3 regions of the Priestia sp. 3CA3 genome follow, and region 1 is predicted to be linked to each of the others. Evidence: riboswitches for the same ligand, from Rfam matches in the RefSeq annotation. Region 1 holds a riboswitch; each other region holds the start of a gene.
The links. Region 1 has a riboswitch for S-adenosylmethionine ahead of AC1VNJ_RS04720 (hypothetical protein). Riboswitches for the same ligand answer to the same signal wherever they lie in the genome.

Region 1 (9,935 bases):
TTAAAAAAGTTTGTAAACAAGCGTGCGTGGGAATAAAATACATATCAAGCATCATTTCTTATCATTATTAAATCTTTATATAAAGTCTTTCCATATAAAACCTTGAAGGAAGGGAGCGGAAACCTGTGAGATATAAAGTGAAACATTGGCTTAGATTAACTTCAGACGAGCGCTATCTTGTATTGTTTGCTACTGCTGCTTTGCAAAAAGAAAAGCGATAAAAGAGTTGTTAATAGTAAGGAAAGTAGCTTTATATGCTAACGAAAAGGTAATAAAAGGCCTGAAAATAATATATTTATTTTCAGGCCTTTTATTGTTTTCAAACCTTGTTTAAGTCAACTGTTGAGAGATAGCTTCGGCCGTTTGTTTGCCGTTTGTTATACACGCTGCAATCCCCACTCCATAGTAAGAACAGCCGGCTAATGTAATAGCGGGGTGCTTGTCATACAATTTTTGAGTCAAGCTGCGTACGAGTTCACCGTGTTTAAGGTGATAGGTAGGCATCAATTTATCCCAATTTGTTACGTCGCTTTCAATGGGCTGCTCTTTGATCCCTAAGCTGTTTTTAATGTCCTTTTGTGCCACTGCTAGCAGCTCTTCTTTTGACATCGTCCGCAGGCTGTCAAAGTGGTGACTCGTGCTTTTATAAAACAGGCGAACTAACAAATTCCCTCGCTTAGAGGTGTGAGCCCATTTTTTGCTCGTCCACGTGCAGGCATTGGCGATTAAGTTGCTTGATTGAGAAGCAATAAACCCGGTGCCTTCAGCGGGAAGGTATTCGTCTGGAACGTCATAGCCGATGTACACGCTAATGAGAGAAGAATCTTTTAACTGCTCAAAGTCTTCGTTTAATTCGGGATCGTTCAACAGGTGCTGAGCAGCCGTGTGCGGTGTAGCTAACACCACGTAATCCGCTGAATGGGCTTGCCCCGGCGTACTGATTTGGTAGCGTTCACCGTTCCGTTTTATACTGGTGGTTGGCGTATCTTTTAAAATCGTTACATCAGAAAGCTCTTCTTCTAAGCGGTGAATAATCGTTGATAAACCTTGTTTAAACGAAATGAATTTTTTATTTCCTGCCGTTTTAAATTTTTTTTCATTGGCGCCCATTCCTTTGATGATGCTGCCGTACGTGTTTTTGTAGTCGAGCAGATACGGGAGAGTTGAAGAAATCGTGAGCTTGTCTAAATCGCCAGAGTAGACGCCCGATAAAATAGGTGCAATTTGCTTTTCTACTAGCTCTTCTCCTAAAAAATGTTTTAAAAAGAGTCCAATCGAGCTGTCTTTCGTAAACGTTGTATTTTTAGTAATTAAGTCTTTTAAAGCTGTAATTTTCGCTTTTGAAGAAATCAGCTCGCTTTTAAAAAGAGATTCCACGCTTGTTGGAATACCGAACATGGTATCTTCAGGAATTGGAAGCAGCTCATTAGCAGAGTAAATAAATGATTTGCCCGTTTCGTTATAGACTAAATCGTTTGTTAAGTACAGCTCTTCTAGCAGAGGCATAACGTTTTCTTTTCGAGCCACAATAGAATCCGCCCCTGTTTCCATAATAAATTCCCCAGCTTCACGCGTATTGATTTTCCCTCCTAGATGGGGATGTTTCTCTAGTAATAATAATTTAAGCGGAAGATTACGTTCTCGTTTTAGTTTCTGCAAATAGTACAGAGTGGTTAAGCCCGTAATTCCTCCTCCAATAACAGCGACCGTTTTCAAAATATTCACTCCTACATTTTCAACAATTAGTCTGTAATATACGAAAATCATACCACTATGACTAGGAAAAGTGTAATGAATTGATTGTGAACATAGTGTATGCAAACACGAAAAGAAATATTGAAACTATACGATTAGATATTTTGAAATTACATAAAATAAAAGCTCATACACGTAGAGAAAATGACTGAGACGCAGCAGTGAAGGAAGGAGGAAGCATCATGCTCGGCGGTTTTATGGAAACGCTGAAAAAAGACTGGCTCGCTTTAGTATTAATAAGTGTTCTTATATGCGGGATTACCTTAAATGTACGAGCTGAAGAGAAGAGCGGACGAAGCGGATACATCGAACCAAAGCTAGTTTTTCCTGTGATCAGTGATGTTCATATTAAGGAAACAGGAACGCTTGATTTGCGTACTTTTCAACATGCATTAACGCAATTAAATGAACAGGCACCGAAACAAGATGCATTTGTAGTCGTAGGAGATTTGGCCGACACAGGCGCGTTAAAAGAATACGATCGCTTTTTTTCTATTTATAATCAAAATAAACAGTCGCAGGCCGTGTCTCTTTTTACAATTGGCAACCATGAATACCGGGACAGTGTAACCAATCAGCAAGCGCAGCAGCGTTTTTTATCTAAAACCAAAATGAAGTCTCTTTACTTTCATCAAGTGATAAAAGGATATCATTTTATCATGCTTGGAACAGAAAGCCGTCTGACCGCCGGTGATTATTCAATCAAACAAATTAACTGGCTTGCTGAACAGTTGAAGATAGCAAAGCGAGACGATCCTAAAAAACCGATTTTTGTCTTTATTCATCAGCCTATTAACAATACATTGTACGGGAAAAACAGATGGGGGATAGAAGTGAATGAACAGCTTCTTTACAATACGTTAAAACCTTATCCGCAGGTCATTACGTTTTCTGGTCATACCCACCATCCGTTGGACGACCCTCGTACTATTTTTCAAAGAGATTTCACCTCTCTTGCAACGTCTTCTGTTCGGTATATATGGCCTGGTGCTGGATATTTACAAGGTGAACTTCCTCCTGGCTACCGAGATGTGAGTCAAGGTCTTCTTGTAGAGGTTTATAATCGAAAAGTAGTCGTTAAAAGGCGGGATTTTCACGCAAATAAGTGGACGGGAGAAGCGTGGGAAATTGACATACCTGCAGATACAAAAAAATTTCACTACACGAATGAGCGAGATTTAGTAAAACCGATTTTTCTTCCAAGCTCTACTATTTCTGTTATACAAGAAAAAGCTTCAGCAAATCAGCTTTATATCCAGTTTACGCAAGCGGTGGATAATCTGATGGTTCATTCTTATCGCATTACCGTCAAAAATAAAGAAACTGGAAAAGTGGTCAAAACATATAATGCATTTTCTCAATATTACAGCGATCCTGTTCCGGATGTTTTAAGTCTTCCGTTATCCGGTTTGCAGCCTCATACTGCGTATCAAATAGAAGTAGCGGCAGTGGATGCGTTTGATAATCAAAGCGATCAAAAATTAATGATTGAAGGCTCTACTAAATAGCTGAAAGAATCCTGATTTTTATTGATTCTTTTAGCTTTTTTTCATCTGTTTTTAATGTTATTTTCATTAGATTTTTAAGTGGAGTTGCTACACTGAAACTGTATTTAAAGTCATAATATGTAATTTTTATGAAAGTATCAAAATCAAAAGGAGTTTATATGAAAGGATCTTTTGTACGTTTTTTAGTAGTGGGACTGGTCAATACAGCAGTAGGTCTCTCCATTATGTATGTGTTGCTTCATATCTTTCATCATTACTGGATAGCGACGTTCGTTGGCAATGCAGCGGGGGCAGTCGTCAGCTACGTGTTAAATCGAATATTTACGTTTAAAAGCGGAGTTCATTTATCAAAAAGCATACTGCGTTTTATTTTAGTTATTGGCATTTGCTACGGCTTGTCTTACTATATTGGACTGCAGTTCTCCAGCTGGTTATTGCATCAACTTCCTGTTGCGGTGCATCCGTTCAAAAAAGACGTCGGTATATTAATTGGAACAGGTCTGTATACGCTTTTAAATTATACGGGTCAAAAATACTTTGTATTTAATACAAAAAAAGAAGCAGTCGTCCACGATTAGCTTTTAGTCATTATGAAATGGAAATAGGTGTTAACAGATGAAGAAAGAAACAGCTATGAATAAAGAAAAAACATTGCTTATTATCGCTTTCCTTTTGCTGCTTGCGTATGTATCTCCTATGTTTTTGCTTGGGGAAAATTCACATATACGCGTGCATGATAATTTAGACTCAAATATTACGTGGTATAAAGTTCTGCATCGAAGCGGAGAGCTGTTTGGCTCCAGTCATGCCGTATTACCTCAAATTATTAACGGATTGCCGAGGAATACGTTTGGAACAGAATTTAGCGGTATCCAGTGGCTGTATGGTGTATTCCCGACCATGCTTGCATACAGCCTGAGTCAAACGATCACGCGCGTATTTGCTTTAATTGGAATGTATTTATTATTAAAAAAGCATTTTATTAAAAGCAAGGATGCGTATGCGATTCGAGTGCTTGTATCGCTTGCTTTTGCACTTACGCCATTTTGGCCTTCGGGCATGCTGAGTACATTAGGACAGCCGCTGGCGCTGTGGGCGTTTTTAACCATTCGAAACCGCGAAGGAACGTGGAAGGAATGGCTTACACTTTTACTGCTCCCGTTTTACGCGAGCTTTGTGCTCGGGTTTTTCTTCTTTTTAGCAGCGATGGGGCTGCTATGGCTAAGAGACGTAGTAAAAAAACGAGCGTGGAATATTCCTTTTTTAAGCAGTATTGCAGCGATGACTGCTGTCTTTCTGCTCATTGAATACCGACTTGTTGATTCGCTTTTATTTCCGGAGGCCCCGACGAGTCGAAATGAATTTTTGAGCTCTACTCTAAGCTTTGGACATTCCGTTCGCCTTGCTTTGAAGAACTATACGCTCGGGCATACGCATGTAATGACGCTTCATACTTTTGTCATTTTACCGCTTTCTTTTGTCGTATTGTGGTTTGTTGCTCGAAATCGCAAGGAAAAGCTTGAAAAAACGTTTTTGCAGTTATTTATTCTTAATCTACTACTGTCGATTTGGTATGCGTTTTGGTTTTATAAAGGTTGGGAGCCGCTAAAAGAAAAATATCAGCTTTTTAATACGTTCAACTTTGCTAGATTTCACTTTTTACGCCCGCTCATTATTTATTTGATGTTTGCCGTTGGCAGCTATGTTTTATGGAAAAGGAGCAAGGCGTGGAAAAAGTTTGTGTGGGCATGTTTGATTTTACAGCTGCTTGTGTTATTTATAGCAAATCCTGAACTTTACTATCGCTACAATCACGAGCCTTCAGTCAAAGAATTTTATGCTGTGCATCAATTTGATGAAATAAGCAGATATATTGGAAAACCTAAATCATCTTATCGCGTAGCGAGCATAGGGCTTCATCCATCAATTGCTCAGTATAACGGCTTTTATACGCTAGATACGTATAACAACTTCTATCCATTAACATATAAACATGAGTTTCGCAAAATTATTGCCAAAGAGCTTGATAAAAATAAAAAACTAGAAAGCTACTATGATCATTGGGGCAATCGCTGCTATGTGTTTGTTAGCGAGCTAGGGAAAAAATATGATTACCGAAAAGACTCAACGAAAAAAATCCGTCATTTGCAGCTTAATATCAGCCAATTTAAGAAAATGGGCGGTCGCTATATTTTTTCAGCTGTGCCAATTGAAAATGCTGAAAGCGACGGTTTGCACTTTTTAAAAGCATTTAACGATAAACAGTCCGCTTGGAAAGTGTATGTATATGAAGCAAAGTAAGGGGGCAATAACATGAACAGACCTATTTTAACGATCGTGGTTCCATGCTACAACGAAGAAGAAGTATTCACAGAGACGTCTTTTCAATTAACTACTGTAGTAAAAGAACTAATTAATGAACGACTTGTATCAAGTGAAAGCACCATTTTATTTGTAGACGATGGAAGTAAAGACAGCACGTGGTCGCTTATTGAAAAAGAAAGCTGCAGCAATTTGTTTGTAAAAGGGTTAAAGTTAGCGCGAAATGTAGGACATCAAAATGCTTTGCTTGCAGGACTAGAAGTAGCTCATAAGCAATCTGACTGCGTCATTTCCATTGACGCGGATTTGCAAGATGATATCAGCGTCATTCGTACTTTTGTAGAGAAATATTGGCTTGGGTATGAAGTTGTATATGGCGTTCGAGACAGCAGAGAAACCGATACATTTTTCAAACGAACCACGGCAGTAGGGTTTTATCGTTTTATGAACAAGCTAGGAATTCAGCTCGTTCAAAATCACGCTGATTTTCGCCTTATGAGCAAACGTGCTCTTGGTGAACTCATGAAATATAAAGAAGGAAACGTCTTTTTGCGGGGCCTTGTACCATTAGTAGGATTTCGCTCCACGGAAGTCACATATGACCGCAAAGAACGGACGGCGGGTGAGTCAAAATATCCGCTAAAGAAAATGCTCGCTTTTGCATTTGACGGGATTACGTCTTTTAGCGTAGCACCTATACGCTTACTGACGCTGCTTGGAGGAGCTTCGTTTCTCTTTAGTATTTTGTTTGGCATTTATGCGCTGATTCAAAAATATTTAGATCATACACAAATTGGCTGGACGTCTCTTATTTTATCAATTTGGCTTGTAGGCGGCCTGCAGCTAATGGGAATAGGTCTTGTCGGAGAATACATTGGCAAGATTTTCAACGAAGTGAAACAGCGTCCTAAATATGCGATTGAAAGAGATTTATATACAAAACACTCGTTAGACACACAAAAAGATTTGCTGATGCATTAATTAAGAAGCTTCTCCTGAATGGAGAGGCTTTTTTGTTAAAGTGTTTATCATAATTTTTAAGGTAATAGGAGATGCTACTACTAAAATTTCTAAGGAGATCAAAATCTATGAAAAGACTACTTTATACAGTCAGCACTTTTTGTTTTGTTTGGCTTGCTTTTGCAACCATTCATGTCAGCGCTCTTTCGATTGAGAAACTTCCAATGAAGAAATCATCTGAACAATGGTCGGTCGAACTGACAAAAGCGAGCATGACGGGAGATAATCAGCTAAAGTGGAAAAATAACGTCTATCATACATATGGATTAACCGTTGAAAACATTGGAAAAGACGTAGAGCGTGTGCAGGTCCAAGCTTTTCGGCACGAAGGAAAAAATAAGGCGAAATACAGCTTGTTTTCTCCTATTGAAAGGTCTAACTTAAGCAAAAGCGGTCAGCGTTTTCGCTATGCCAATTTTGCTGTTCCTGGAAAAGCGGCAGGCTTAGACATCATGATTAACTGGACGGATGAACAAGGCAACCATCAAGAACATTTTGAATTTAAATAAAAGTCTTCGCTTAGGCGAAGACTTTTTTTTGCAGGAATTTATCTCTGTATGTGGAAAACGAACACGAAAGGAGAGATTGTGATGATTGCAAAAGCTACTGAAGAAGAAATACAGGAAATTCGGACGAAATCTGCTGATGCGCTGTTTGAAGGAACAACGCATCAGTTTCAACCGTCAACTGAACGCGTAAATGAACTAATTGATAATGCCCTTGAAAAAGGGTGTTATTATTTAGTATCTAGACAAGAAAATAAACTTGCAGGCTGGGTTTTTGTCGGTCCATCTGCCGACTTCTTTTCAAAAGCAGAAATTGGCTTTATCTACGAGTTATATGTTTTACCAGAATACCGCGGGCAAGGTCTAGCCAAGCCGTTAATGCAAAAAGCAATTGATGAATTGTCTATCAAAGGATACCCTGAAATCAGACTCAGCGTTCATGCTGGGAATTTTGCACAGCATGTGTACCGTGAACTTGGATTTGTAGATAAACAAATATCAATGAGCCTACAGGTGGCAAAACGTCCGTAATGTTGGTGAATGTCAGCGAGTCCATAAAACATAAGATGTTATACATGCGATGAGGTTCGGTAATGAAAGTAAAAGTAAATAAGTAGCCCAAACAGCGCCTTTATCTAGTACTTCAACAGCTCCTCTACCTGTATGATCTGAGGAGGGGGGATCTTCAAGTGCGTTCATAATCAAAGCCGCTGCTGCTAAAATAATCCCTCCAATGCTTCCGGTTGTTTTGACAATTGCAATATGGAAAGTAGATGAAAAAGCAATGCTGAGAAGCAGCAGCAAGCTTCCCAAAAAAGCAGATAACATATATCGTTTCATGTGCTCACCATCCTTTATGAAAGCATACCATATTTTACTTCTTTTTTCTTTTTATTGAAAAGCTATTGACATAACATATAAAACATATTAGAATAGTCAGAAATAATTTAAAAACGAAATATTCTTATCTAGAGAGGTGGAGGGACTGGCCCTTTGAAGCCTCAGCAACCACAATTATTGAATGGTGCTAATTCCAGCATAGCCTAGCTCTGACAGATAAGAAGAGGAATCTTTTTCTATGATGAAATCCTCTTCTTAGGAAGAAACATTTCGTATAGAAAAGGTGATGACATTGAAAAATACACAACAGGCGCTAAGCGTTGATGATTATTTAGATCTATACTTGTTAGCAAAAGAACTAAAAGACGAAACGTGGCAGCAGGAAATTTTAGCCGCGCTAAAAACGAAGCAAAATCGTTCATTTGAAGACAAACAATCCGCACTCGTTCAAGAAATATGGGAAGATTTTAAACAGTTAAATGAAGATATTTCTTTTACGTATCGCTTAATTCAAGAAGAGCCAACTAATGAACAGTTTCAAGTTAAATTAAGGAACTTGAGAGAACGGCGGATCACGCTGAGTCGTGAATTATATTTAGCTAAAAAACAGTATGTTGAACACACGCAGTAAAAGGATCCGCTTGATAAACAAGCGGTTTTTTTGCATGTAAATGTTAGAAGCGTTCTATTTCGGGTAGTAAATAGATAAGACAAAAAAAGGAGGGATAACAGTGGCCCAAGGTGTATTATGTGAAGTGAATGAGTGCATGTATTGGAAATCGGGAAATAAATGCAGTGCAGAGTCCATTTACGTTGTGAGTCCTGAAAGTAGTCACCATGTTTCTGAAACGGAAGAACCTGGCTGTAAAACTTTTGAACCCGCGAGATAACTGCTAGTTTTATAAAAAAGCATAAAATGAACGATGCGCTGACGGAGTTGAGTCGGCGTTTTTCTATTTTTTAAAAAATACTATTACTTAGGTGCGATAATAAATACATAGTAAAAAAGCAGTGTCTACGTCTAATTGTGCGTTTAAACAAAATGATACGATAATTTTTTTGTTTTTCGACAAAAGAAAAACGAGAGAAAGGTGATAGAATAAAAATATACAGCCTAGCTGACTTTTAGCATAAATTTATATGAAAGCGCTAACAAAAAAGCTGTATTCATCTCGTTTTGACAGATTGGAAAAAGGGGAGACGTTTATGCAGGGGAAAACTCAGGGGAAAGAATTGAAACGCGGGTTAGAAGAAAGACATGTGACGCTGATGTCCTTAGGAGCAGCCATAGGGGTAGGGCTGTTTCTTGGATCTGCATCTGCTATTAAATTAGCAGGGCCGGGAATATTATTGGCGTATGGATTTAGCGGAATGATTATGTTTTTTATTATGAGAGCACTTGGAGAAATGGCGATTCAAAAACCTGTTGCAGGTTCATTCAGCAAGTACGCGCGCGACTATTTAGGGCCCCTTGCTGGTTATCTAACAGGTTGGAACTACTGGTTTTTATGGGTTGTAACATGTATGGCTGAAATTACAGCCGTTGGTATTTATATGGGATATTGGTATCCGGATGTACCAAACTGGATTTGGGCGTTATCGGCGCTTGTTATCATGACAACAGTTAACTTCTTAGCTGTTAAGGCATATGGTGAACTGGAATTTTGGTTTGCACTTATTAAAATTTTAGCGATTGTGTTAATGATTGCCGTTGGATTATTAATGATTGTGTTTGGAATCGGGAACGGCGGCGTTGCGACGGGTATTAAAAACTTATGGGACAACGGCGGGCTGTTCCCGAACGGATTCAAAGGTATTTTACTGTCGCTGCAAATGGTTATGTTTGCATATTTAGGAATTGAAATGATCGGCGTTACCGCGGGAGAAGTGAAAAATCCAGAAAAATCTCTAGCAAGAGCGATTGATTCGGTCTTTTGGCGTATTCTTATTTTCTACGTTGGTGCATTATTTGTCATTATGTCGA
Region 2 (9,935 bases), on a different contig from region 1:
GGCTCATTAAGTAGTAAAGCTGAATTGGATCTACGCGCCCAACAGATGCAGCGTGTCCTGCTGTTACATCATCTTCATCAATTAGAAGAATTGGGTTTGCGTCTCCACGTGCTTTTTCACTTAACATTAACACACGGGATTCTTGCTCAGCGTTTGATTTAGATGCACCGTGTTCAATTTTACCGATACCGTTAAAGATTGAAGACGCGCTTTCTTTCATAACGCCGTGTTTTAAAATGTAGCCTTCAGAATGTTTTCCGAAGTGTACGATACTTGTTGTTAAGTTTTGAGACTGCTCTCCACGTCCAACTGTTACCGTTTTTGTATCTCCATATGAACCGTCGCCCATTAGATACGTTGTATTTTCTGAAACTGTATTTCCTTCACTCATTAAGCCTAAAGCCCACTCAATGCGACCATCTTTGCCCGCTACGCCGCGGCGGTTCACATAAGTAGTTGTACCTTTAGCTAAGTAGTCAACAGCTCCAAACGTTACTTTTGCATTGCTGTTAGCGAATACTTCCGTCACGATATTGACAACACCGCGTGACTCTTCAGCAGTAGCAATGTAGTTTTCTACATATGTTACTGAGCTGTTGTCTTCAGCTACAACAATAACATGGTTGAATAAAGCTGCTTCTTCATCTTCACGGACAAATACAGCTTGAAGAGGCTCTTGTACTTCTACATTTTTAGGAACGTATACAAATACACCCCCGTTTAATAACGCTGCGTTTAATGCAGTTAAACGGTGCTCATCTACTTTAACTCCGTCTTTCATGAAGTACTTCTCAACAAGGTCGCTATGCTCTTTAGCAGCTGTTTGAATATCTGTAAAGATAACGCCTTGAGATTTTAGCTCTTCTGTTAACGTTGAGTATGCAGCTGTTTGGTCACGCTGAACATATAGATTTTTAACCGCTTCTGTATCAATCAGTGCTTTAACCACTTCTGGAAGCTCGTCTACAGATGAGATTGTGCTTGCCTGTGAAGTGTGCTTGTCAAAAGCAGTAAAGTTCCATTTCGAAATGTTTGTTTTATCTGGCTTTGGAAGTGCAAGATCTTCTGCTTTCGCAAGAGCTTGTAAGCGAAGATCTAGCAGCCAACTTGGTTCATTAGCTTCTTTTGAAAAGCTGCTGATGTACTCTTGATCAAATGGTAATTTCGTATCAATAGTCATAGAGATCCTCCTAACTCTTAAGCTTCTTGCTCTACAGTTTCGTCTTCAATACCTAATTCTTGTTTGATCCAGTCATAACCTTCTGCTTCTAGACGCTGCGCTAATTCTGGTCCGCCTGATTTTACAACACGACCTTGCATCATAACGTGAACTTTATCTGGTGTAATGTAGTTTAATAAACGTTGGTAGTGAGTGATCATTAAGCAACCAAACTCGCTGCCGCGCAGTTCATTAATACCTTTTGATACAACTTTTAACGCATCGATATCTAAACCAGAGTCGATTTCATCTAAAATTGCAATTCCTGGTTGAAGCATCATTAATTGAAGAATTTCGTTACGCTTCTTCTCACCGCCAGAGAAACCTTCGTTTAGGTAACGCTGAGCCATGTCTTGATCCATTTCTAAGAAATCCATGTTTTTGTCTAATTGACGGATGAATTTCATTAGTGAAATTTCTTCGCCTTCTTCACGACGAGCATTAATTGCTGAACGTAGGAAGTCTGCGTTTGTTACCCCGCTGATTTCACTTGGATATTGCATCGCTAGGAATAGACCTGCACGAGCGCGCTCATCTACTTCCATCTCAAGTACATCTTCGCCGTCTAGCGTGATGCTTCCTTGTGTAACCTCGTATTTAGGATGTCCCATGATTGCTGAAGATAATGTTGATTTACCAGTACCGTTTGGTCCCATGATTGCATGGATTTCGCCGCCCTTAACTTCTAAATTAACACCTTTTAAAATTTCTTTACCTTCAATTGCAACATGAAGATCTTTAATTGTTAAAGTTGACCCTGCCATATTAAAACCTCCAGTTATAGACGTATATAGTAAAAAACGATATACCTATATCTTTTTAATTATTCTCATTTTATTCTCATTACAATCTTATAACAAATGAAAACTTATAGCAACCTTTTGACCCAAAAGGTTTTAAACCATTATGTACGTTTTTTAAGACTAAATCCACTCATAAAAAAGTTGCCTTAAAAGACTCGATAGAGCCTTCTAAGACAAGCTTTTTACCCACTTTATTTACTTAGTGCGTGTGGCTAGTCAGTTCTGAAACACACTCTTGGACAAGCGTAACGGACTGACTCATCGCTGCGCCTCCGCCAAATGCCGCTGATACTCCGCATGCTTCTAAAATTTCTTGCTCAGTTGCACCTTGATCAATGCAGCCTTTTGTATGATAAATCATACAGTACTCGTCTTGAGCTACTACGCTGATTCCTAGCGCGATTAACTGCTTTTCTTTTTTAGAAAGAGAACCTTCTCCAAAACATGCTTCAGTAAACGCATTAAACGTTTTTGTTACTTCCGGCAATTTTTCGCTAAATTTCCCAACACCCATTTTATAATCATGAAGTGCTTGCTCAGTTGAATGACGTGCTTCTTGCTGCATAACGTCAGCTCCCATCATCAGTAAAGTTTTCACGGTTAGTATGCGTGAGAAAAATAAGAGTTATTCGTTTTGATGCATACAAAAAAGCACTTGCCCAGAGTGGGCAAGCGCTTTTCTTCTATTATTTATTTACCGGCAATACTCCGCCTTTGTATTTTTCTTTAATGTAGTCTTGAATTTCTTTAGAGTGAAGAACTTTTACTAAAGCTTTCACTGTATCTTTATTTTCGTCACCTTTGTGAACCGTAATGATGTTTGCATATGGGTTGTTTTCTTTGCTTTCCACTGCGATTGGATCTTTTACTGGATCTAAACCAGCATCGATAGCATAGTTAGCATTGATAACAACAGCGTCACCTTCATTGTTTTTGTACATTTGAGGTAACAATCCGCCTTCAACATCGGCTTTAAATTTTAAATTCTTAGGGTTTTCTACAATATCTTTAATTTGTGCGTCTGTTTTCTTTACGCCTGGTTTTAATTTGATCACGCCAGCTTTTTCAAAAATCGATAAAATACGTCCTTGCTCTGCTACTGCATCACGCATAATAACTGTGCCGTTTTTCGGAAGATCTTTTAAGCTTTTGTATTTTTTAGAGTAGATACCAATTGGTTCAATGTGAATGGCACCGGCACTTACGAAATCATACCCTTTTTCACCTTTATGATCTTTTAGCACTGAATTCATATAAGGAACGTGCTGGAAGTAGTTGGCATCAATTTCATTGTTTGCAAGAGCTGTGTTCGGTAAGATGTAATCTTGGAATTTTTTAATCTCTAAATCAATTCCTTGTTTTTCCAAAATAGGTTTTGCTTGTTCTAAAATTTCAGCATGAGGCGTATTAGATGCACCCACGACAATTTTCTTTTCATCTTTTGATCCATTGTTAGATCCACACGCCGCTAATCCTACTACTAGCGCAGATGTTAATGCTAAAGCTGAAAGCCATTTTTTCATAATAAATAATCCTCCCTTTATCTTTTATCAATTTTTGCAGTAATCGCATCTCCAATAAGTTGGATAATAAATACAATAATCAAAATTAAGATCGTAGCGGCTAGCGTTACGTCATTATGACTGCGCTGGAATCCTTCTAAATATGCAAGGTTTCCAAGACCTCCAGCTCCAATCACACCCGCCATTGCCGTATAGCCGACTAACGCAATGGTTGTTACTGTCAAACCGGAAATCAAAGCTGGCAGCGATTCAGGTAACAGCACTTTAAAGATAATAGTGCTTGTTGTGGCTCCCATTGATTTAGCAGCTTCAATAACACCTTTATCAATTTCACGCAGACCAATTTCTACAAGACGCGCATAAAATGGTGCTGCTCCAACAATTAAAGCCGGTAACGCTGCATTAGCGCCTAAAATACTTCCTACCAATGCTTTGGTAAATGGAATCAGTAAAACAATTAAAATAATGAATGGAATGGAACGAAAGATATTTACAACCGCCGACACAATGGCATATAAAGGTTTGTTTTGCCAAAGCTGTCCTTTGGACGTTAAAAATAAAAGCAAGCCCAATAAAATACCTAGAACAAATGTGGCTACAACTGAAATAGCCGTCATATATAGTGTTTCATTTGTCGCTTGAATAAAATCATCTAAAATAACGTTTGGAAATAGTTTCTCAAGCATTTGTCATTACCTCCACTTCTACCTGCTGCTCATGAATGTATGCAATGACTTTTTCAACTTCTGTTAATTCTCCGTCTAAATGAACGAACAACGTCCCGTATGAACCTGTTTGTGTATGAGAAATCTTTCCTTGCAAAATATTAATCGTTACATCAAACTGTTTTAAAATCGTTGTAATGAGCGGTTGCTCTGCTTTTCCGCCAACAAACGTCAGCTGAATAATTTGCCCGCTTGGATACAGCTCTTTTACTTGTTCAATCGTTTCAAACGTTTCCTCTGGTTCAGAAATCTGTTGAACGAATCGTTTTGTAATCGGCTGCTTAGGTTTTCTGAATACTTCTAGCACTTGTCCTTCTTCTACTACTGCCCCATTTTCCATAACGGCTACTCGATGACAAATTTTACGAATGACGTGCATTTCATGAGTAATTAATACAATGGTTAACCCTAGCTTCTCATTAATATCTACTAACAAATCTAAAATAGAATCTGTCGTTTGAGGATCAAGCGCTGATGTTGCTTCATCACAAAGCAATACTTTTGGATTGTTCGCTAGCGCTCGAGCAATCCCAACACGCTGCTTTTGTCCGCCGCTAAGCTGTGATGGATAAGCATCTTCACGCCCTTCAAGCCCGACTAGCTTAATAAGTTCGTCTACTCGTTTCATTCTTTTTTCTTTTGAAATCCCTGCTATTTCTAACGGAAAGGCAATATTTTCTCGTACCGTACGCGACCACAAGATATTAAAGTGCTGAAATACCATACTAATTTCTTGTCTAGCTTTTCTGAGTTTTCCGCCTTTAATTTTTCCAATATCATTACCTGCTACTTCGACCGTTCCTGTCGTTGGTGTTTCTAATCCGTTTAGCAAGCGAATCAAAGAACTTTTCCCCGCTCCGCTATAACCAATAATTCCGTAAATTTCACCTTGGTTAACGGTTAGATTCACATTATCAACAGCTGTTACTTGACCGCTTTTGGCCTGATAAATTTTTGTAACGTCTGTTAATGTAATCATATTTCTTCACCTTCTTTAATAAAAACTTAATTATGTTAGGTTGCCCTATAGGATGAAAAAGCCGTAAAACAATTTTCCCCATTAAAAAAGCCTCTCTGCGCATGACAGAAAGGCTCGATATTTAATCCTTTCTCTCATCTTTCAAAGCGCATAGCTTTGCAGGAATTGGCACCATTTCAGTTAGTCTGACGGTTGCCGGGTTTCACAGGGCTCAGTCCCTCCACCTCTCTTGATAAGAGTTCGCAACAATTATTTTGTTTTTGGGAAATATTCATTCATTTATGAACATTCATGAGTGTGATTTTAGCATGTGTCAGATAGGCTGTCAACAGATTTTGTTCTTGGGATAATATCCCAAGATTTCAACAGCCCCAACGGTTCGCTCTCTTTCCACTTCTTCATTTTAAACAAACGTTTGATTATCGAAGCTCCTCGAGTACGTGCTCGATGGAATGAAACGCGTAGAGTTTTTTTACCATTTCACCATTTTCCACTTCAATCAAACAAGGTACGCTTTCAATAGAAAATAATTCTGCTTTTGAAGGCATATAATTTAAATTGCTCATTCCGATGGTTACATCCGGCAGCATCGCTTCTGCCACGGTTAACATTTTTTTTGCCAGCTGACATGTCCCGCAAAAAGGCGTATGGAAAAAGATAAAGGCTCTTTCTCCTTCTTTTAACTGATCATCCAGCTGTTTTTCGCTCCATTCTTGCATGTTGCTCATTCCTTTTATGTTAAAAATTCTGCATTAACATCGATATTGGCACTCAGCAATACTGTTGCTATGTGATGTCTAGGGGCGGCAGCAACTTCTCGGTACATTTTATCAATATATAGATGCTCTGCTTCCGGAAGCTCTCGTTTAAATTGTTTTCTCAGCTTATTCCCTGAATCATCAGAGTCAACGAGTATGTATACCTCTTTGTTAAACGTACAGTCAATAATTTCATCCAGCTTTGATAAACTAATCGTACCGTTTGTACAAATAATTTCAATTGGTTCTCGAATGATATCTTGAATACGCTTTTTATCTGACTTTCCTTCGACAATAATTACTTTTTCAATTTCAATTAGCCCCATTTTCATCACCCATAATCGTCAGTTGTATAGTAACATCATTTCTTTATGCTATACAATATTCGTTAATGTATCACAGTTCACCTGTTTTTTAAAAGAAATTTGCAAGAAAGAACTCTTTTAAAAGGCAGTTTAGGCCATATTATCTCTATAAAACAAGAAAAACAGCGGCAGTTGCCACTGTTTAGCACCATCCTGCTTCTTCATCGCAGTCTGTATATTTTTGCGTTTCACCTTGTTTTTGTACGTCCGCGTATTGATAGAACTTATTATTTTCTTGCGAATATCCTTCTTCAAAGCGGTATTCATTGCCGCTTGTTCCGTAGCTAACTTCACCAATTGGCTGCTTATCAACGTATAATTTCATACCGCCGTCATGAAATTTAGCTGTAACGCGATCTGTAACGTCCATTTTTTGTTTTTCAAACATAAAAAGACACTCCTTTAGCTTGTTTACTAATAGAGTGTCCAGTCAAAAACTTTTCATAAAGACAATTTATGGAGGAATATTATCCTTCGTTTGTCATTTCTTCGTATTGCTCTGCTGTCATCAGCTTGTCTACTTGAGAAGCATCAGATGGTTTGATTGTAATCATCCATGCTTCTTCGTATGGAGATTCATTAACAAGTTCAGGACTATCGCCTAAGTTGTCGTTTACTGCTACAACTTCACCGCTAATTGGTGCGTAAAGCTCAGAAACTGTTTTTACTGATTCAACGCTACCAAACGGTTCGTCAGCTTCTACTGTTGCTCCTACTTCTGGCAGTTCAACGAATACGATGTCTCCAAGCTCAGCTTGAGCGAAATGTGTAATACCTACGCGGACAACGTCTCCTTCTGTTTTTACCCATTCATGCTCTTCAGAATAACGCAAATCTTTTGGTGTACTCATCTTAATCCCTCCAAAATATGTATCGTAATTTGTTTATATAAAAAGCGCCTTCAACGTGGAGAACACTTTCTACAACCTAAAATAACTTCCTATTAACAGTGTAACGTAAAAGGTAAAAATTTTCTATTTGAAAACTTACTTCCACACGTCCTCAAACTGCTCTTCTTTGAAACCAAGCGTTACTTTTTGTCCATCTGTTAGCAGCGGACGCTTAATTAACATGCCATCTGACGCAAGAATAGACAGAAGTTCGTCTTCACTCGCACTGCTTACTTTATCTTTAAGACCTAACTCGCGATATTTTTTACCGCTTGTATTAAAGAATTTTTTTAATTCTAGGCCGCTGTTCTGATAGTAAGCTTGCAGCTGCTCTTTTGTTGGCGGATTTTCTACAATATGAATTTCTTCATATGCTACTCCGTTATCATCGAGCCACTTCTTTGCTTTTCGGCACGTACCGCACTTTGGATATGAATAAAAAAATAATGACATTTCGTCAACCACCCTTTATTTTAAGCTTTTTTCGTATTTTAACACATCCTTTATCATTTACCTAGATAGAGGCTTCTTAAACAAAAAGGAGCTCGCAAAACGAGCTCCTTTTTCCTTAAACTGTGAACTTCTCTACTTCTAGAAGCGTTTTTGCAACCTCGCGCTTTACGCTAATTACATTGATTGGTGTATAGCGAGTTAATTTGCGAAGAGACGAAAGCATGACTCTAAGCGTATCACCTTGTTCAACGCCAATTAACGTTTCTTTTGCATCTGCTTCGATTCGATTAAATGCTTCTTGGCAGAATACTTGCGTGTATTTTAATTTTAAGCTGTTTTGATCTACTCCTGTTTTGGAAATGGCTTTTTCAGTACGTAAAACAGTAGATTCCATTGCATATACGTTACTAATCATATCAGAAATATTAACGAGAATTTCTTGTTCTTTTTCTAATTCTTTGCCATACTTTTGTGCAGCTAATCCCAAAAGCAAGAGCGCAATTTTCTTCCCGTTTTGCACAAGCATTTTTTCTTGATCTAAGGGCTCATTTCCTACTTCCTGCGGCATAAGCATCATCAATTCTTCTTGAAGCGTTTGTGCTTTTTGAAGCAGTGGAAGCTCTCCTTTTAACGCTTTGCGTAAATATGTGCCTGGTACTAAAAGACGGTTAATCTCATTTGTTCCCTCAAAAATACGATTAATGCGAGAATCGCGATACAGACGCTCAATTTCATACTCGCTCATAAAACCGTAGCCTCCATGAAGCTGCACGCCTTCATCTACAATGTAGTCAAGAGCTTCCGTGGCAAACACTTTATTTAATGAACATTCGATAGCATATTCAGCAATAGAAGCAGCAATTTGTTTTCCGTCTTTTTGCTGTTCTTCTGAAAGCTGGCCCATATGGTCTTCAAAAAGTCCTACCGTACGATATACGGAGCTTTCAGTTGCATACAATTTAGAAGCCATTGTGGCTAACTTTTCTTGTGTTAATGAGAATTTAGCAATTGGCGTTTTAAACTGCTGACGCTGGTTAACGTATTGAGACGTAATTTCTAACGCACGTTTCCCTGCTCCAACTGCTCCAACTCCAAGCTTATAGCGCCCAATATTTAAAATGTTAAAGGCAATCACATGGCCTTTTCCAATTTCACCTAGCACGTTTTCTTTTGGAACAAGCGCATCTTCAAGAATCAACGTTCTGGTTGATGAGCTTTTGATTCCCATTTTCTTCTCTTCCGGGCCAACCGAAACGCCTGGAAATTCGCGCTCAACGATAAAAGCAGAAAATTTATCGCCGTCAATTTTTGCGTACACCACGAATACATCAGCAAATCCAGCATTCGTAATCCACTGCTTTTCTCCATTTAACACATAGTGTGTACCTTCTGCGTTAAGGCGAGCTGTTGTTCGAGCACCGAGAGCATCCGAACCAGAACCCGGTTCAGTCAGCGCATAAGCCGCTATTTTTTCCCCTACCGCTAAAGCAGGTAAATATGCTTGTTTTTGCTCTTCTGTTCCAAATAAGACGATTGGCAATGACCCAATTCCTACATGAGCACCATGAGTGATGGAAAATCCGCCTGCTCGAGACATTTTTTCAGCAATTAAAGCCGAGGTAATCTTATCTAAACCAAGCCCACCGTATTCTTCCGGTACATCTGCACCAAGCAAGCCTAATTCACCAGCTTGTTTTAATAGCTTTACAGAACGGTCAAATTCATGCTTTTCTAAATATTCCACTTGCGGAAGGACTTCATTTTCTACAAATTCATCTGTCGTCTTGGCAATCATCTTTTGTTCAGATGTATAATCCTCCGGCGTGTAGACGCGGCTTGCATCGCCTTCTTCAATTAAAAAACTTCCACCTTTAATCATTTGTTTTGTTTTATTTGACATGTTCATATCCCCCTTTGAAATGATTATGCTAACAATTCAAATACACCAGCAGCTCCCATTCCTCCACCAATACACATGGTGACAATTCCAAACTGCTCATTTCGACGCTGCATTTCGTGCATTAAGCTAAGAGTCAGCTTAGCTCCAGTACAGCCTAATGGATGACCTAAGGCAATAGCGCCTCCGTTTACATTTACTTTATCTTCATTAATATTTAATTCACGAATAACGCCAAGTGCTTGAGAAGCAAATGCTTCATTTAATTCAAACAATCCGATATCAGAAAGCTCCAGCCCTGCTAGTTTAAGAGCTTTAGGGAT
Region 3 (9,935 bases), on a different contig from region 1:
TCGTGCATGAATTACGTTTTTTAATCAAAGAACATTAGTTGACTTCATAACTGAATTTATCGTTAAATAAAAGGGTACATACAATGATTGCAGTTTCAACAAACTATAATGATTGTGTCAAATTGTAAGTGGATTCCCTTGAATTCAGCTAACAGTTTCGATAAAGTGGAAAATAAAGATATTTTAATGGAGGAACAGACTATGACACATGTTCGTTTTGATTATTCAAACGCGTTATCATTTTTTGGTGAACATGAACTTACATACTTACGTGATGCCGTGAAAGTAGCTCACCATTCAATTCATGAAAAAACAGGTGCTGGGAACGACTTTTTAGGATGGGTAGACCTTCCTACGGAGTATGACAAAGAAGAATTTGCACGCATTCAAAAAAGTGCAGAAAAAATTAAATCGGATTCAGATGTATTGATTGTTATTGGTATTGGAGGATCTTACTTAGGTGCTCGTGCTGCTATTGAAATGCTTCAGCATTCATTCTATAACACATTATCAAAAGAACAGCGTAAAACTCCGCAAGTTATTTTTGCTGGTAACAACATCAGCTCAACATACATGAAAGACCTAATGGATGTTTTACAAGATAAAGATTTCTCTATTAATGTTATTTCAAAATCTGGTACAACAACAGAACCGGCGATTGCTTTCCGTATCTTCCGTAAATTATTAGAAGAGAAATACGGGAAAGAAGAAGCACGCAAGCGTATTTATGCAACAACAGATAAAGCGCGCGGCGCATTAAAAACATTAGCGGACGAAGAAGGCTATGAAACATTTGTTATTCCAGATGATGTAGGCGGCCGTTATTCTGTATTAACAGCGGTTGGCTTATTACCAATCGCCGCTGCAGGTCTTGATATCGAACAAATGATGAAAGGGGCAGCTGATGCTCAAGAAGCATTTTCATCATCAGAGCTAGAAGAGAACCCAGCTTATCAATATGCTGTAGCTCGTAATGTTCTTTATAATAAAGGAAAAACAATTGAAATGCTGATTAACTATGAGCCAGCTCTTCAGTACTTTGCTGAGTGGTGGAAACAGTTATTTGGTGAAAGTGAAGGAAAAGACCAAAAAGGTATTTACCCTTCATCTGCTAACTTCTCAACGGATCTTCATTCTTTAGGTCAATATGTACAAGAAGGTCGTCGCGATATTTTTGAAACAATTGTACAAGTTCAAGATTCTCGTCATGAGCTAACAATTGAAGAAGATGCAGCGGACTTAGATGGACTAAATTACTTAGCTGGTGAAACAGTTGACTTTGTAAATAAAAAAGCGTTCCAAGGTACAATGCTTGCTCACACAGACGGAGGCGTTCCAAACTTAGTTGTGAACATTCCAGCGCTAGATGAGTATACATTTGGATATGTTGTATATTTCTTCGAAAAAGCATGCGCAATCAGCGGCTATTTATTAGGCGTAAACCCATTTGATCAGCCGGGAGTAGAAGCATACAAAGTAAATATGTTTGCTCTTCTTGGAAAACCTGGTTTTGAAGAGAAAAAAGCAGAATTAGAAAAGCGTTTGAAATAAATAAAAAGTTCACCTTCTTGTTAGAAGGTGAACTTTTTTGCTTTTGAGATAAAGGATAAAAAGCTGGAAAAAGGACATGTTAAAACAGAGGAGGGATAAGATGATTGAATTATCTTCAAGATTAGACGGCACATTATTCAAGCTTTATGAATTAGAAAAAACGCTTAAGCCGCTTGGGTATAACATTGGAGGAAATTGGGATTATGATCATGGTTCATTCGACTATAAGATGAATGATGAAGTCGGCTATCAGTTTTTACGCATCCCGTTTACAGCTACGAATGGAGAACTGGATTCTAAAGGAACAACCGTACAGATTGGTACGCCATTTTTACTTTCACATAAGTATCAAATTGGCTTAGATGACAATGTTCACAATGGAAACGTGGGTGCTTCATTTAACCAGTTTGCAGAACCCCAAGACGCAGACGCTTCATTTCCAGAAAAGTATATCAGCTTAGGAGAAGAGCTAATTAGAGAGGCAGAAGAGGCGCTGCTTCAATAATTGAAAGGATTATTCTTTTCTTAAACTCTCTAATTTTTTCACAAAAATATGTTCGTACATGACCTGACTAATCAACTCGTTTGTTTTAATCATTTCATTTACCCCCAAATTTTGCGCATTTTGAATATGCTTTTTTGTTAACAGTTCAACGATGCTGTAAATAGAAGGGTTCAATCCTTGCAGAGCGACTAGCGTAACAATCGTATTCATGTCTGCATATTCTTCTGTCTTATGCTGATCGGCAGTAATCAGCACTTTTTTTGCGCACCGAGCATTGGCAAGTTCTAATACCTCATAGTGAGAGGGACTTCCTTTAATAAAATGAACGCGATCACAGATCATGGGGTTTTTAGTCAGAGAGTCGTCGATAAGAACAATGTCTTCTTTATGAAATGCGTCGCGATAAGACTCTAGCACGAGTTTGGCGCGCTCATTCCACCCCACAACGATGAAGTGATCTTTTCCATAAAACTTTAAATTCCCTTCCAAATAAGCGCTCTCAGCGGAAACAGCAATTTTAGAAAGCGTGACAAAATAAGTAGTAATAAATCCCGTTCCAACCAGGACTAAAATAATTGCAGCTAACCTTCCAATCGTAGTGGTGGGAGCAAAATCACCGTATCCTATAGTAGAGATTGTAATAATAACCCACCAAATTCCTTCAAACACATTCCCAAACGTTTGCGGCTCTAGGAAATGTATAAGCATGCCGAAAAGTAAAACAAGGCAGCCGATAATAAAAAGAAGCCGCACTAAAATAGAACGACGAAAAAGTCGGAATAATAGCCATTCCATCATAAAAAAACCTCCAGTGATTAGTCATAGCCACAGTATGACCATTTTTCACTGAAGGTATAAGATATCTTTATCTTTTTACTTCGTAATATTCAATCCATTCTTTGTCTGGACCGTAGAAAAATAAGTATCTTGCTTCATTTGGCAAAGTTACAATGTTTTCTTCCACAAATGAAACGCCTGCTGATTTTAAACGCTCAAACTCCTCTTCAATTCCATCTACTGCCAGCGCAAAATGATGAACTTTACCTTCACTAGGTAAGCTTGAGTTATACCCTTGAATTAACTCTACGATTACATTGCCTTCTAAACCTAGAAAAGCTAGCTTCAAAGACGGATCGGTATGTGGTAGTGTTTCGATGAGCTCCAATCCCACTTTTTGTGTATAGAACTCAATAGATTCTTCTATATCCTTTACTTGAACGCCTACATGTTCAAATTTTAAAATTGCCATATGCATCACCCGTATCTATAGTATGTAAAAACTATGAAATATATTAAAGAGAAAGGATAGATAAGTCAAGATAGGGCTGCTTATCAGGAAAGGGCTCTTAAATCATATTTTTGCTGGAGTGAATAGGGTAGAGGCTTCCATCAAGAGCAAACGAAATTTTACCTGTTTCTTCAGATACAACTAAAATTAATGCATCCGATTTTTCCGACATTCCAATTGCTGCACGGTGACGTGTTCCCAACTTTTTGTTCGTTGAAATAATAGACGAGAGAGGTAAAACATTAGCAGCTGAAATAAGCTGATTATTTCTAATTAGGACGGCTCCGTCATGTAAGGGTGTCCCTGGATAGAACAGTGTCTCAACTAGCGTAGCGCTGACAGGAGCTTGAATAGGCATTCCTTTTTGAATAAGAGGATCAACATTTTGTTCCCGTTCAATGACAATTAAAGCGCCGTGACGTTTCTCAGAGAGGTTATGAATAGCTAGGGACAGAGCAGCGTATTCAAATGTATAAGGCGATAAGTAATGACGCAAGTAATAAGAGGCGGCCGTAGCTTGAACATCTTGAAATAACCTTCTCATCTCCTCAAAATCACATAAAATACAATGATCACTCGTGTCTAAATGTTTAATTAAATTAGAGGCTTCAGTTGAAATCTGCTGTAAATATGTTCGCACATTATTTTTAATTGTATCGTCTAATTGAAAGGGTTGTCTCTCCATCTTATATAGCTCCTATCTGTCAGTCAGTGTTATCTGTAATGTGTGCTAATGTGGGTGAATTATCCGTAAAGCTCATAAATCCGTTATTAATTTTATAGAGAGATTTTGCATTTTATTTAGCAAGAGAACATAAAAAGTCGGGGAAAAAAGAAAGCGTTTTATAAACTGATATGTTCACATTTGGGTTAAATTTACATATGTTGTTTTAAATAAAAGTATAGATATTTCTGTGAATTTAAAGTATAGTTTTCTTATCGGATATATAATTTTTAATGTTGACAAATATTCTAAATATGCTAAAATTTTTAAAAAATGCTTATCAAGAGTGGTGGAGGGATCTGGCCCGCTGAACCCCGGCAACCTGCTTAGCAAGGTGCTAATTCCAGCAAAGTGTGTATCATTTTGAAAGATAAGGTGAAAATTATTGCCTACCCAGTCTTTCAATACGGAAGACTTTTTATTTTGATATAGCGCAAGAGATATTTTGAGGAGGGACAACGATGACTGTAAACCCCCGACTTAAAACAAACCTTTGAACACGCCGAAGCAAAGTAAGAATTAAATAGTTTCGCTGACTAGACACACTAGAGGCGGTTTTATCCAATTCTAGTGGGTAAAACCGTCTTTTTTTATTGGATAACGCGGATAACTAAGAATTGGAGTGGAGAAAATGGCAGACTTATATACGTACGAAAACTGGAGCGATACATTTCCAGAGTTCGACAGTAAAGATGAAACAAAAGGAGCCCTTTCAGCATTGCAGTGGGCGTATGATACCTATGGAGATTCAATTATTTATGCGTCAAGCTTTGGGATCGAAGGAATCGTGTTAATTGATTTAATTTCAAAAGTGAAAAAAGATGCTGAAATTGTCTTTTTAGATACAGGGGTTCATTTTAAAGAAACATATGAAGTGATTGATGCAATTAAAGAACGCTTCCCTGATTTACGTATTCATATGAAAAAGCCGGATTTAACTCTTGCAGAACAAGCTGAAAAACATGGAGATGAGCTTTGGAAGAGTCAGCCTAACCTATGCTGTCAAATTCGAAAAATCATTCCGCTAAGAGAATCCCTTGCTCCTTATGATGCGTGGATTTCCGGTTTGAGACGTGAGCAGTCTGAGTCTCGTGCCAACACGAATTATTTTAATAAAGATGAGAAATTCAAGAAGGTGAAAGTTTGTCCGTTAATTCATTGGTCATGGAAAGAAATTTGGCGTTATGTGTATAAGCATGATTTGCCATACAACAAACTTCATGATCAAGGCTACCCAAGTATCGGCTGTGAGCCCTGTACCGCACCTGCCTATAATGTAGACGATTTACGTTCAGGAAGATGGGCAGGTACACAAAAAGTGGAGTGCGGATTACACGAATCTTAAATACGAAAGAGCTGAATAAATGATGCTTTTATATGTTGCCTTTATCATTGCGCTTTTTTTTGCAATGAATATTGGGGCAAGCGGTGCAGCAGCTGCTATGGGCGTTTCATACGGCTCCGGTGCAATTAAAAAGCGAAGAGTGGCCCTGTTCATCTGTGCTGTAGGAATTGTGCTCGGAGCTGTTACCGGAGGCGGTGAGGTGGTAAAAACCATCAGTTCAGGTATCATACCTGAAAAACTGCTGTCAGTAGAATTAGTTATTATCATTCTGGCTGCTGCAACGCTGTCACTCTTTTTCGCGAATTTGATTGGTATCCCTTTATCAACAAGTGAAGTAACAGTTGGCTCAGTTGTTGGAGTAGGGGTAGCTTATCAATCTCTGTATGTAGAAAAACTTTTAATTGTCATGTCTTTTTGGATTATTGTTCCGCTAGTTTCATTTGTTATTGCTTTTTTGATTGGGAAATTGATAAAGCGCAGAGCGCATAAAAAAGAAGCAGAGGGAAAGTGGAAAAGAGTTTTAACGATTTTAGTTATTGCAACGGGATTCTTTGAAGCCTTCTCAGCTGGAATGAACAATGTGGCAAATGCTGTCGGTCCTCTAGTAGGAGCTGGATTAATGGATGCTACAACGGGTGTCATAGCAGGAGGATTGGCGGTGGCGCTCGGAGCTCTTTTACTAGGAGGCCGAGTTATTGAAACAAACGGAAAAAAAATTACTCGCTATTCTGTAGGAGAAGGCTGTATTATCTCGGGTACTGGTGCTTCTCTTGTTACAGTCGCTTCACTGTTTGGTTTGCCAGTACCGCTTACACAGGTCACTACGTCTTCTATTATTGGAATAGGCGCAGCGAAAACGGGATTTACGAAAGAACAGCGAGAAGTGGTCATTCAAATGTTAAAGGTTTGGGTGGTATCCCCTGTATTTTCACTCGTAATCTCATATGTTCTTGTGAAATTAGTACTTGAAAGCGACTTATATTCATTTGTGGTGCTAGCTAGTGGATGTATTGCTACAGGAGGTATTCTAAGCTTAGCTAGAACGACTAGAAGAAAAAGAGCAAGCCTGCAGTCGGAAAAAGAAAAAATGACTGCGTGATTCAAGTGCTTTTTATTATATTGTGTTAATTACTTAAGGAGGATTTTACAAAATGACAACAATTCAAGCACACGGTGGAGAATTAATTAATTTATATCAACCAACATATGACTACACGTCACTAACAAAAGAAATTGAAGTAGACAACATGGCTCTAAGCGATTTAGAACTAATTGGAATTGGTGCTTATAGCCCAATTACGGGGTTTTTAGGAGAAAAAGATTATCAATCAGTTGTTGAAAATATGCGTCTAGCAGATGGAACTGTATGGAGTATTCCTATTACTCTTCCCGTAACAGAAGAGCAGGCTAAAGAATTAAACATTGGCGACAAAGTAAAACTAGTTCAAAGCGGTGTGACATATGGTGTTTTAGAAGTTTCTGAAGTATATACGCCAAATAAAGAAAAAGAAGCGGAAAATGTGTACCGCACAGCAGAACTTGCCCACCCTGGTGTGAAGAAAATGATGGAACGCCCAAATGTATATGTAGCAGGTCCAATCGTACTTGTAGAACGTACACCTAAAACGCGTTTTGAAAAGTATTACCTAGATCCAACTGAAACAAGAGCAGCATTTGAAGAGCGCGGTTGGAAAACGGTTGTTGGATTCCAAACTCGTAACCCTGTTCACCGTGCGCATGAGTATATTCAAAAAACAGCATTAGAAATTGTAGACGGCCTGTTTTTAAATCCACTTGTAGGAGAAACAAAGTCAGATGATATCCCAGCAGATATCCGTATGGAAAGTTATGAAGTACTTTTAGAGAACTATTATCCTAGCGATCGTGTAGCTTTGGCAGTTTTCCCTGCTGCAATGCGCTATGCTGGACCTAGAGAAGCTATTTTCCATGCAATGGTTCGAAAAAACTTTGGATGCACGCATTTCATTGTAGGCCGTGACCACGCTGGTGTTGGTGACTACTACGGAACATATGATGCACAAAAAATCTTCAGTAACTTTACGGCAGATGAATTAGGAATTACACCTTTATTTTTTGAACACAGCTTCTACTGCAAGAAGTGTGAAGCGATGGCATCAACGAAAACATGCCCTCACAGCAAGGAAGATCATATGATTCTATCTGGTACCAAGGTACGTGAAATGCTTCGTAACGGAGAAGTGCCACCAAGCACATTCAGCCGTAAAGAAGTAATTGAAGTGTTAATTAAGGGATTAGCAAAACAAAAAGTATCTTCAAAATAAGGAGCGGTTGAAGTGAGTAAATCAACAAACATTACGTGGCATGATGCTGGAATTACAAAACAGGAAAGACGCGAGCAAAATAATCATCACAGTTTTGTATTATGGTTTACGGGCCTTTCGGGTTCAGGTAAATCTACCGTAGCAAACGCAGTGGCAAAAGCGCTTTTTGATAAAAATATTCGCAATTATGTATTAGATGGTGACAATGTTCGTTTTGGCTTAAACAAGAATTTAGGGTTTTCTGCTGAAGATCGTACAGAAAATATTCGCCGTATCGGTGAGGTTTCTAAGCTGTTCGTAGACAGCGGTCAAGTGGTACTAACAGCATTTATCTCTCCATTCCAAGAAGATCGCGCTCAAGTGCGTGAGATCTTAGAGGGGAATGAATTTTTGGAAGTATACGTAGAGTGTCCGTTAGAAGAATGTGAAAAAAGAGATCCAAAAGGCCTTTACAAAAAAGCAAGAAGCGGAGAAATCCGTGATTTTACAGGAATTGATTCTCCCTATGAGTCACCTGCTAATCCTGAAGTAACAATTAATACAAGCACACAGTCTGTAGAAGAATGTGTACAAACTGTTATTGAATATTTATCTAACCGAAAATTCATCTAAATGACAGCGGACTTTGTCCGCTGTTCTAATTCAAATTAAAATTTGGGAGCGCTGCGGAGACGTGGAAATGATGGAAGGGTGAAAGGCATTCATGGGGAAAGTATATCTAGTCGGTGCAGGACCAGGAGATCCAGATTTAATTACATTAAAAGGGTTGAAAGCAATTCAGCAAGCAGATGTTATCTTATATGATCGTTTAGTGAATAAGGACCTGCTGGAGTATGCTAAAAGTGATGCTGATATTATTTACTGCGGAAAGCTTCCAAACTACCATACCCTCAAGCAAGAAACAATCAATAACTTTTTAGTGAAATTCGCTAAAAAGGGGAAAATTGTAACGCGCTTAAAAGGCGGAGATCCATTTGTTTTCGGACGCGGAGGGGAAGAAGCAGAAGCTCTCGTGCAACAGGGCATTTCATTTGAAATTGTTCCAGGAATTACATCAGGTATCGCAGCTGCTGCTTATGCAGGAATCCCTGTCACTCACCGGGAATACAGCGCAAGCTTTGCTTTTGTAGCAGGACACCGTAAAGACAGCGAGCATGATGCAATCAAATGGGATAGCCTAGCCAAAGGTGTAGATACTCTTGCCATTTATATGGGAGTGAGGAACTTACCGTACATTTGCCAACAGTTAATGGAACATGGAAAAACCTCAGCTACGCCAATTGCATTGATTCACTGGGGCACATGTGCGGACCAGCGCACTGTAACTGGAACTCTTGGTACAATTGTTGATATTGTTAAAGAAGAACAAATTGAAAATCCCAGTATGATTATCGTTGGTGAAGTTGTAAATTTTCATGACCGATTGAATTGGTTTGAGAAGACTGGACAGCATTACTATTCGTATGCACAAGAAGCTTACTAAAGAGGTTGATTATATGGATGCAGTTTTATATGTTTGCCATGGCAGCCGCGTAAAAGAAGGCGCTGATCAGGCAGTTGCTTTTATTGAAAGATGTAAAAAAAATCTAGATGTACCGATTCAAGAAGTTTGTTTCCTAGAGCTAGCTTACCCTACTATTGAACAAGGATTTGAAGCGTGTATTGAACAAGGTGCTACTCGTATTGCCATTGTGCCGCTGCTGTTATTAACAGCTGCCCATGCAAAACATGATATACCTGAAGAAATACACAAAGTATATGAACGCTATCCACAAGTAGAAGTACTGTACGGAGAACCGTTCGGCGTAGACGAACGAATTGTTGATATCTTAGTAGAGAGAATCAATGAAACCAATGTGGATAAGCATGAAGATTCGATGGTATTGCTGGTCGGCAGAGGAAGCAGTGATCCTGCTGTAAAAAAAGATTTTAACGAAATAGCTCAACTGCTAAAAGGTAAAGGAGCTTTTAAAGAAGTGAGCACATGCTATTTAGCTGCCGCTGCCCCTAATTTAAAAGAAGGCCTGCACCTTGCTAAACAAACTTCGTATAAGCAAGTATTCGTTCTCCCGTACCTTTTATTTACCGGTATTTTAATGAACGAAATTAAGGAAGAATTGGAGCAGTTATCAACAGATGACCAGCAGTTTATCTTAGCAAACTACCTAGGTTATCATGATGGACTTGCACACATTTTAAGTCATCAAGTAAAAACGTTA

Region 2: it holds a riboswitch for S-adenosylmethionine, as region 1 does, so the genes downstream of both, AC1VNJ_RS18835 (methionine ABC transporter ATP-binding protein) here and AC1VNJ_RS04720 (hypothetical protein) in region 1, are expected to answer to the same signal.
Region 3: it holds a riboswitch for S-adenosylmethionine, as region 1 does, so the genes downstream of both, AC1VNJ_RS18495 (phosphoadenylyl-sulfate reductase) here and AC1VNJ_RS04720 (hypothetical protein) in region 1, are expected to answer to the same signal.

The regions. Positions count from the first base shown of each region.
Region 1 covers NZ_JBXENJ010000001.1:914,217-924,151, forward strand. Annotated here, with positions in the region: gene AC1VNJ_RS04680 (protoporphyrinogen oxidase) at 331-1,716, opposite strand; gene AC1VNJ_RS04685 (metallophosphoesterase) at 1,938-3,263, shown strand; gene AC1VNJ_RS04690 (GtrA family protein) at 3,422-3,841, shown strand; gene AC1VNJ_RS04695 (DUF6044 family protein) at 3,879-5,564, shown strand; gene AC1VNJ_RS04700 (glycosyltransferase family 2 protein) at 5,577-6,566, shown strand; gene AC1VNJ_RS04705 (hypothetical protein) at 6,674-7,114, shown strand; gene AC1VNJ_RS04710 (GNAT family N-acetyltransferase) at 7,196-7,642, shown strand; gene AC1VNJ_RS04715 (hypothetical protein) at 7,655-7,951, opposite strand; SAM riboswitch class I at 8,073-8,174, shown strand; gene AC1VNJ_RS04720 (hypothetical protein) at 8,238-8,582, shown strand; gene AC1VNJ_RS04725 (DUF1540 domain-containing protein) at 8,683-8,841, shown strand; gene alaP (alanine permease AlaP) at 9,158-9,935, shown strand, end outside.
Region 2 covers NZ_JBXENJ010000007.1:62,111-72,045, forward strand. Annotated here, with positions in the region: gene sufD (Fe-S cluster assembly protein SufD) at 1-1,180, opposite strand, end outside; gene sufC (Fe-S cluster assembly ATPase SufC) at 1,198-1,983, opposite strand; gene AC1VNJ_RS18820 (carboxymuconolactone decarboxylase family protein) at 2,222-2,587, opposite strand; gene AC1VNJ_RS18825 (MetQ/NlpA family ABC transporter substrate-binding protein) at 2,709-3,545, opposite strand; gene AC1VNJ_RS18830 (methionine ABC transporter permease) at 3,563-4,231, opposite strand; gene AC1VNJ_RS18835 (methionine ABC transporter ATP-binding protein) at 4,224-5,249, opposite strand; SAM riboswitch class I at 5,381-5,488, opposite strand; gene AC1VNJ_RS18840 (thioredoxin family protein) at 5,669-5,968, opposite strand; gene AC1VNJ_RS18845 (toprim domain-containing protein) at 5,983-6,333, opposite strand; gene AC1VNJ_RS18850 (YusG family protein) at 6,515-6,760, opposite strand; gene gcvH (glycine cleavage system protein GcvH) at 6,840-7,223, opposite strand; gene AC1VNJ_RS18860 (arsenate reductase family protein) at 7,359-7,715, opposite strand; gene AC1VNJ_RS18865 (acyl-CoA dehydrogenase family protein) at 7,831-9,615, opposite strand; gene AC1VNJ_RS18870 (acetyl-CoA C-acetyltransferase) at 9,639-9,935, opposite strand, start outside.
Region 3 covers NZ_JBXENJ010000007.1:3,864-13,798, reverse strand. Annotated here, with positions in the region: gene AC1VNJ_RS18520 (glucose-6-phosphate isomerase) at 202-1,551, shown strand; gene AC1VNJ_RS18515 (YugN-like family protein) at 1,652-2,056, shown strand; gene AC1VNJ_RS18510 (potassium channel family protein) at 2,066-2,854, opposite strand; gene AC1VNJ_RS18505 (VOC family protein) at 2,922-3,305, opposite strand; gene cdaS (sporulation-specific diadenylate cyclase CdaS) at 3,403-4,029, opposite strand; SAM riboswitch class I at 4,343-4,445, shown strand; gene AC1VNJ_RS18495 (phosphoadenylyl-sulfate reductase) at 4,700-5,413, shown strand; gene AC1VNJ_RS18490 (inorganic phosphate transporter) at 5,433-6,512, shown strand; gene sat (sulfate adenylyltransferase) at 6,565-7,716, shown strand; gene cysC (adenylyl-sulfate kinase) at 7,729-8,328, shown strand; gene cobA (uroporphyrinogen-III C-methyltransferase) at 8,420-9,199, shown strand; gene AC1VNJ_RS18470 (sirohydrochlorin chelatase) at 9,213-9,935, shown strand, end outside.